One region of the Rossellomorea sp. DUT-2 genome, then DNA from elsewhere that is predicted to be linked to it. Evidence: a T-box and tRNA genes for the amino acid it is inferred to sense, from the RefSeq annotation. Region 1 holds a T-box; the other holds one or more tRNA genes.
What was found. The T-box of region 1 lies ahead of alaS (alanine--tRNA ligase). A T-box ahead of a tRNA ligase gene usually reads a tRNA of that ligase, here a tRNA-Ala.
Positions count from the first base shown of each region.

Region 2: it has a tRNA-Ala gene. The T-box ahead of alaS (alanine--tRNA ligase) is inferred to sense a tRNA for this amino acid. The anticodon was not compared.

Region 1 covers NZ_JBQPEO010000002.1:710,657-715,089, forward strand. The annotation lists gene alaS (alanine--tRNA ligase) at 1-1,824, opposite strand, end outside; T-box leader at 1,891-2,120, opposite strand; gene ACOSV2_RS09430 (AI-2E family transporter) at 2,197-3,276, opposite strand; gene ACOSV2_RS09435 (YrzQ family protein) at 3,381-3,512, opposite strand; gene ACOSV2_RS09440 (hypothetical protein) at 3,528-3,713, opposite strand; gene bioB (biotin synthase BioB) at 3,917-4,433, opposite strand, start outside.
Region 2 covers NZ_JBQPEO010000004.1:469,560-473,992, reverse strand. The annotation lists gene nagE (N-acetylglucosamine-specific PTS transporter subunit IIBC) at 1-339, opposite strand, end outside; gene nagA (N-acetylglucosamine-6-phosphate deacetylase) at 571-1,779, shown strand; gene nagB (glucosamine-6-phosphate deaminase) at 1,766-2,515, shown strand; tRNA gene ACOSV2_RS17625 (tRNA-Ala) at 2,670-2,742, shown strand; gene ACOSV2_RS17620 (lactate 2-monooxygenase) at 3,053-4,270, shown strand.

The sequences.
Region 1 (4,433 bases):
CTGGGAAACAGAACCGAAATGAGAGAAGTCGAATCGCAGACGATCTGGTTCCACTAAAGAACCTGCCTGGTTTACATGATCTCCGAGAACATCTTTCAATGCCTGATGAAGGATGTGAGTAGCTGTGTGATTTTTCTCCACTCTTGTTCTGGCTTCACGGGACACTTTAGCCAGCACCTGTGCATGCTGCTCTAACGTACCCTCTTCAACGATGGCAGAGTGAAGGTTTTGCCCATTAGGCGCTTTCTTGACGTTTGTCACCAACACTTTCACACCCATGGCTTCAATGTACCCTTTATCGCCGATTTGTCCGCCGCTCTCTGCGTAGAAAGGTGTCTGGTCCAGAATGAATTGACATTCCTGTCCTTTCTCTACTTTAGGCTGACGCTCATTGTCAACCAGCAGTTCAAGAATAGTAGCAGTCGTTTCTAGAGTGTCATACCCTACGAAGCGACTTTCTACCGTGATGTCACTAAGGACTCCGCCCTGCACCTGCATGCTTCCTACATCCTGGCGAGCCGATCTCGCTCTTTCACGCTGGGCTTCCATCTCTTTTTCAAAACCTTCATGATCCACTGTTAATCCTTCTTCTTCTGCATATTCTTCCGTTAACTCAACCGGGAAGCCGTACGTATCATACAAACGGAAGACATCCTCACCTGGAACGATCTTATTACCTGCAGATTTTTGTACCTTGATGATGGAAGAAAGAATTGCAAGCCCTTCGTTCAATGTTTCGTGGAAGCGATCTTCTTCATTTTTCACTACTTTTTGGATGAATTCCGCTTTTTGTTTCACTTCCGGATAGAAATCCACCATGATTTCAGAAACAACCGGGACCAATTCATACATGAATGGACGGTTGATTTCAATTTGTTTCGCAAATCGAACCGCACGGCGAAGCAGTCTTCTTAATACATAGCCGCGGCCTTCATTGGATGGAAGAGCTCCGTCACCGATGGCAAAGGAAACCGTTCTGATATGATCGGCGATGACCTTGAACGCTACGTCGATGTCACTGTCTATTCCGTAAGACTTACCGGAAATTTCTTCTGTCGCCTTTATAATTGGAATGAATAAATCGGTATCAAAGTTTGTCGGTACTTCTTGTACGACACATGCCATACGTTCAAGTCCCATACCGGTATCGATATTCTTCTTAGGGAGCGGAGTGTACGTTCCATCAGGGTTATGATTGAATTGTGAGAACACAAGATTCCATACCTCAAGGTAACGATCATTCTCTCCACCCGGATATAATTCAGGGTCTTCAGGATTGTCCCCATATTCCGGCCCACGATCGTAGAAGATTTCTGTATTCGGGCCACTTGGACCTTCCCCGATATCCCAGAAGTTCCCTTCGATGCGAATGATTCGTTCAGCTGGTACGCCAACTTTTTTGTTCCAGATGTCAAATGCTTCGTGATCTTCGGGATGAATGGTAACAGATAGGTATTCAGGATCAAAGCCGACCCACTTTTTATCCGTTAAGAACTCCCAAGCCCATTCAATCGCTTCTACTTTAAAATATTCTCCGATCGAGAAGTTTCCAAGCATTTCGAAAAACGTGTGATGGCGTGCAGTTTTCCCTACGTTTTCAATATCATTTGTACGAATCGACTTTTGGGCATTCACGATCCTAGGATTTTGAGGGATGACACGTCCATCGAAATATTTCTTTAATGTCGCTACCCCACTATTGATCCATAAAAGGGACGGATCCTCATGTGGAACTAATGGTGCACTTGGTTCCACCCCATGTCCTTTTTCCTGAAAGAAATCTAAAAACTTCTGACGAATTTCTGCGCCTGTTAATTTGTTCACTTGAAACTTCCTCCTTTAATGAGTATGTATAGTTAAAAAAGAATACAAAAAAGCCCTCATCCCTAAAACAGGGACGAGAGCTGTTTCTCGCGGTACCACCCTGGTTATGAATAAAGGAAAGCCCTTCCGCTTTTCTTATATTCATCCCTCAAAACACCTTAACGCGGATAGACGGCAGGCTTTACCTGCACTCAGGATTAGCATTCGGTTATCCTTCATCTAGAATCCCTTACAGCCTGGGGGATTCCTCTCTGGTAGATGGACTATAACGTACTGAGGTCCTTCATAGCTTTCATTTTATTCGAATACTTGTATATGTTGGATTATAGAAATATTCACTGTATTTGTCAATGTTGATTGTTATTTTTTCAGTTAATCTTCCCCTGCTGTATGAATGAAATGGGTTCGTCCATGTAAAATCGCTACTTTTACCACAGCTAAAAAAGGTACTGCCACAATCATGCCGATCACACCCCCTACTTCACCGCCAATGATAAGGGCAGCCATAATAAACAGTGGATGCATATGGAGGCTTTTTCCGACAATGAGGGGTGATAAGATATTCCCCTCCAGAAATTGAAGAATGACGACCATGATGACGACATATATCATCATATTGACGGAAATCGTACTTGCCACGATGGCTGCTGGAACGGCTCCGATAATCGGTCCGAAATAGGGTATTACATTGGTTACCCCAATGATTAATCCGAGTATCAAGGGATACTTCATACCAATCAACCAGAGCGTCAATGCTGAAAGTCCCCCAATGATCAAACAAACTAAAAGCTGTCCCCGGATATAGCCTCCCAGCGATTCATCCACGTCCTTTGAGAATGAAACAGCGCTGTTCCTCCATTTTTTTGGAGTAAGCTGCCACAGAAATTTTTTCACTTTCGTAATATCCTTTAATAAATAAAAGGATACGAAGGGAATGATCGCAACAAGCAGCAGGCTGTTCATAAACTTCATGACAGTAGCCAGAACGACTGCAACAAGCCCCGTCAACCAGGCTTCGATCCCGTCAATTCTTTCCTCTAATTGAGATTGTATCCCATCTGGCCAAGTGGAGGTCTCACTTTGCACATAATCCAGCCACCTCTGGTATTGCTTTGTAAATAGTGGCGCATTCTCTGATAAATCTTTCAGCTGATGTATGATGATCGGAGTTCCCTTGTAGACTGAGTATCCTAATCCTCCGAAGAATAGGATGTAGATGAGCATGATGGCTATTCCTCTATGAATGCCCGCCTCATGGATTTTTTCTACTATAGGATGAAGCAAGTAGGCAATGAAGCCCCCTATCAAAAAAGGCAGGAGCGAAAAGAACAATACTTCCAGGACCGGATGCCATACAGGCTTTAATAAATAGAGAATATATAGGAATAAAGCAAGAATAAGGGCAATTGAAAGTCGGTACAACCATTTGGCATAAGGTCTCTTTTCCATCATCAACACCTCCTTCTCTTCTCTATTGTTCGAAGATAGAAGGGTGTTTTATTCATTTAGGTGTAAACATAAAAAAAGACTGACCCGAAAGTCAGCCTTTTTAGCTGTTAAAAAAGTTTCTTTACTTGTTTACGAATTCGTTTCATTTGTCTTTGGTTCATCATGTTGGATCTTTGTGAATAGATGGAAGCCGCAATTCCTGCTCCAAAACCAACGATGGATGCAAATGTTTTGTTCAAGAAAGACACCTCTTCCTAGCTTAGTCGGCGTTCTTCCTCATCAAACAAGTCGTCTAAGGAGCTCAGTGATCCATCCTCTTCCACTTGATGAGTATGAATGACTCCCTTTGACAAGGAAAGCTCTATATAGCAACCCCAACAATAATATTGGTTGATGCCGATCTTTCCGATATCTTTGCTCTGACAATTTGGACACTTCATCGGTAAGGTTCACCTCTATTACACCAAAACCTGGTGTGTATTCCCTACCATCATGACCAATCCGGGCTTGTTTTATACTTGTTCAATGAGAATATCCGGCCAAACGATGTTTAATCACCGTTCTTATATAGTGTGGGATATTTTCTTGATTTCATAAGGAGTAACCTTTTCCAAAGCACCCACCAAATTTATTTATTCACTTTTCATGATGTTGCCTGCTCCCTTACTTCCTTCACATAATCAACTTCAAACCCCAGATCTTCAAGCATTTGGTGATCGGCTGTCCCTTCCTGACCGGCTGTCGTTAAATAATCACCAATAAAGATCGAGTTGGCCGGATAAAGTCCCAGCGGCTGTAAACTGCGCAGATTCACTTCCCGTCCCCCTGATATCCGGATCTCTTTTGTCGGGTTGATGAAGCGCATTAAACAAAGGACCTTTAAACAATATCTCGGATCGAGGTCGTTTGTTCCTTCAAGAGGTGTACCATCTATTGCATGTAAAAAGTTCACTGGAATAGAGTCGGCATCCAGCACCTTTAAGCTGCGGGACATATCGACCACATCCTGTAATGTCTCTTTCATGCCGACAATGATACCGGAACAGGGAGAAATCCCCTGTGCTTTCGCTTGTTCAATGGTATTCACCCTGTCTTCATATGTATGGGAAGTGGTGATGTTTTCATGATGGTTCTCTGAAGTATTGATGTTATGGTTATAA
Region 2 (4,433 bases), on a different contig from region 1:
GAAACGGTTATATAATAAACCTGCCACGACCCCGGATATGATCCCTCCGAAAATGGCCATGTTGGAATCCGGATCAAGGGCTTTTAACCCGCCCGTTAACACCAAATAACCGATGGCACCGGCTAATCCGGCCGTACCATTTCCATCTTTCGAAAATCCGATTGCCACCCCGATGGCAAAGATTAATGCTAAATTTTTAAATATGGCATCTCCTGCTTCAGACATGAACGCGATTCCCAATAAGTCATCCTGACCTAAACGCAGCAATAATGCAGCTGCAGGAAGCACCGCGATTGGAAGCATGAGCGATTTACCAATTCGTTGTAAGAAACCTAACATACTATTCTCTCCTTTTCTTCAAGTGAAAGCGTTTAAACAAAACAAATCATATCATTAAAAAGGAATGGTTGTCTATACCAATTTTATCAATATAAATAGAGATTTGATGAGATAATAGAGTCTAATTACTTTTGAAAATAACAAAATACACTGACCAAACACAAACTGGTATAGACATCTATACTAAACGATGTTATGGTAGAAGTGTAAAGTACTCAAGGAGTGATTTCAGTGACCTCAAATATAGAGAAACTACTTATCTTGGATGGAGACATCTATGCAGAAAATACAGTATATGAAAAAGGGTATATCAAAATAGCGAATGGAAAGATCACCGAAATGGGTGACCGTTCCCAGTTAAACGATTCTGAAGAATACAAAGTGATTTCGCTTCCCCATGGATATAGTGTTGTCCCGGGAATGATAGATATTCATATTCATGGAGTAAATGGTGCCGACACAATGGATGCCACGCGAGAAGCTCTTGATACGATGACCGGGACACTTCCGAAAGAAGGAACCACGAGCTTCCTTGCGACAACCATGACGGAAGCATCCGGTGCAATCGAAAAAGCCTTGACGGCAACGGCAGACTATATGTCAAACCATCAAAGGGGTGGTCAGGCAGAAATACTCGGCATTCATTTAGAAGGGCCATTCATTAACTCGGGTAAGGCAGGGGCACAGCCTCTGAACCGTATCCAAAAGCCAAATGTAGAAGTATTTAAAAACTGGCATGCTCTTTCAGGAGAGAATATTAAGTTGGTGACCCTTGCCCCTGAACTTGATGATGAATACGAATTGATCCGTTACTTAAAAGAGAATGGAATTGTCGCTTCAGTGGGCCATTCCAATGCAACCTATGATCAGGTCGGGAAAGCCATCGATGCAGGCTTGTCCCATGTTACCCACTTGTTCAATCAAATGTCGGGACTTCATCACCGGGAGCCTGGTATTGTCGGCGCCTCCTTCCTTCGAAAAGAATTAATGGTGGAATTGATTTCAGATGGTATCCACGTACGTCCAGAAATGGTCCAATTGGCATTCGATCAAATTACAGACGAGCGATTAATCCTTATCACTGATTCCATGAGAGCCAAGTGCTTGAAGAATGGCCAATATGATCTTGGCGGCCAGATGGTGACGGTTAAGGACGGGAAAGCATTATTAGACGAGGACACATTAGCAGGAAGCGTATTGAAGATGAGGGATGCCTTTACAAATATCCAGGAATTCACAACCGGGGATATGAGAAGTGCGATCAAAATGACCGCTGAAAACCCTGCCAGACAATTGAATGTCTTTGATCGAAAAGGAAGCCTTGCTCCCCGGAAAGATGCAGACCTCGTCATCCTGGACGAAAACAGAGATGTATACACAACAATTTGCAAAGGAAAAATAGCCTATATTCGAGAGGATGATACTCATGAAACTAATTGAAGTGAAAGACTACCAGGAAATGAGTCAAGTCGCTGCAGACTATCTATTATCCAAGGTGAAAAGCTCTAAACAACTGACACTGGGATTGGCCACAGGCGGAACACCACAAGGGCTTTATGAGGCATTGATCCATGACCATAAACAGAACAGGACTTCCTATCAACATGTATCTTCCTTTAATTTGGACGAATACATCGGGTTATCCGGTAAACACCCTAACAGCTATTACCATTACATGAATGATCACCTATTTAAACATATTGATATTGATTCAGAGAACACTCATATCCCTTCTGGAAAAGCAGTCGACCTCGAAAAGGAATGTGAGGCATATGATGAAAAGATCCGTTTACATGGAGGAATCGATCTTCAAATTCTGGGAATCGGCAGCAACGGACATATCGGATTTAATGAACCAGGTACTTCTTTTGATACTAACACCCACATTGTCGAGCTTGCCGAGTCAACACGCGAGGCTAATGCCCGTTATTTCGACTCGATGGATGAAGTACCTGCACAAGCCATCACAATGGGGATTTCTTCGATTATGAAAAGCAAAGAAATCCTTCTCCTTGTTTCAGGTGAGGCGAAACAAGTGGCCATGAAAAAGTTAGTTGAAGGAGAAATCTCTGAGAACTTCCCTGCTTCTATCTTGAATCGCCACGAACATGTCACGGTGATTGCCGATAAAGAAGCGCTGGCAATGGTGAAAGGGTTAGCGTTGTTGAATAGATGAAAGGATGAAGATGTGGAGTGAGTATCTTAAGTCCATGTCTGGAGAGCGGCGGACAATGGTTCGCCGCTCTTATATAAATTAAAGCTAAGAATATTATAAAAAAAGATTGACGAACGCTATGAACATTTCTTATAATTAATCTTGACCGATTCACGGGGCATTAGCTCAGCTGGGAGAGCGTTTGGCTGGCAGCCAAAAGGTCAGCGGTTCGATCCCGCTATGCTCCATACATAAAGAAGGCGTCCTTATTTTCAATAAGGACGTTTTTTTATGTTTTTAGATGGTTGGCGGTTCATCGATTCAGTGACAATGTATGTTTTACCGTCAACATAATACCTCATAGAAAATATCGTCGTCTCAAACATACTAATACCATAGGAGTCCGGTCGTATGATCGGTCTCTTTTTTCACCTTGAAATAAATTGACTTTTCTGAATTATGCAAGTACCATTTTCCTTATAAGGAAATCGCCTTTTACATACGCTTCCTTTTTATTTTTCGCACCTGTTCCGGCATAGAAGAAAGGAGAAGAATACCATGAATCAGTATGGAAACCATGTCCAAAATGAAATCTATCAGAGGAAGGTCCGTCCCTCCATTCCATTCAGGTTTGAAGAGCTTGAACTAATGGCCCGGGAAAAGCTTGAAGACGGTCCTTTTTATTATGTAGCTGGAGGTGCCGGCGGTGAGGATACGATGCGCGCCAACAGAAATGCCTTCGACCGCTGGCAGATTGTTCCCCGTATGCTGAATAACGTGGAAAACCGTGATCTGAAGGTAACTTTATGGGGAGATACATTCTCCTCCCCTCTTATGCTCGCTCCCATCGGAGTGCAATCCATCGTTCACCCTGATGGGGAGCTGGCGTCTGCACGTGCTGCATCATCCATGAATGTTCCGTTCATTGCAAGCTCAGCCTCTACTTACTCCATGGAGGAAATCGCTTCTGTCATGGGTAACTCCCCAAGATGGTTTCAGCTATATTGGAGCAACGACCGTGAGATTGCAGCCAGTATGCTGGAGAGGGCTGAAGCGTCCGGATACTCCGCAATCGTCGTTACTCTTGATGCCCCGATGATGGCATGGCGTGAATCAGACCTTGAAAACGCGTATCTTCCCTTTCTGTCGGGAGAAGGAGTTGGGAATTATGTGAGCGACCCTGTCTTTCGTTCAATGCTGAAAGATCCCCCTGAAGTTGACGGTAAGGCAGCTGCCACCCTTTGGTCCAAAGTGTTTGGCAATGCCAGTTTGACGTGGGATGACCTGGAATTCCTGCGAGATCATACAAGTCTGCCGATTCTTCTTAAAGGAATTCTACACCCCGAGGACGCAAAGCTTGCCATCGATCACGGAATGGATGGGATCATTGTATCCAATCATGGTGGAAGACAGGTTGACGGGGCCGTTGGAGCTTTAGGTTCATTGCCGGCTATTTGTCAGGTTGTGAATGGACGGATCCCTGTACTATTTGACAGTGGAATCCGACGGGGTGCGGATGTTGTGAAAGCATTGGCCCTCGGAGCGAGTTCCGTTCTCTTAGGTAGACCCTATATGTATGGATTGACCCTGGCTGGTGAACAAGGAGTGAAGGAAGTCATCCGGAATATACTGGCCGACCTCGATTTGACGTTAGCCCTTTCCGGTCAAGCATCCGTTTCTGAATTAAATCCATCTCTTCTGACCGACGTGCAAGACGTATCATTTCCTTCAAAGTCAGGAAGACCGGATACACAATCTGCCGGAATGAAGTCATGATGAAGCAGCCTCTGTCTAATTGACAGGGGCTTTTACGATCAGTTCATTTGTGTTTCGAGAGATCAGTCTCCAGCTATGCTTCCTCATGCAACTTTCCCATATGACAAACCATGAACGGAAAAGGGACTATAAAATTTCCTATCCTCCCCCGCCCCCTTACATG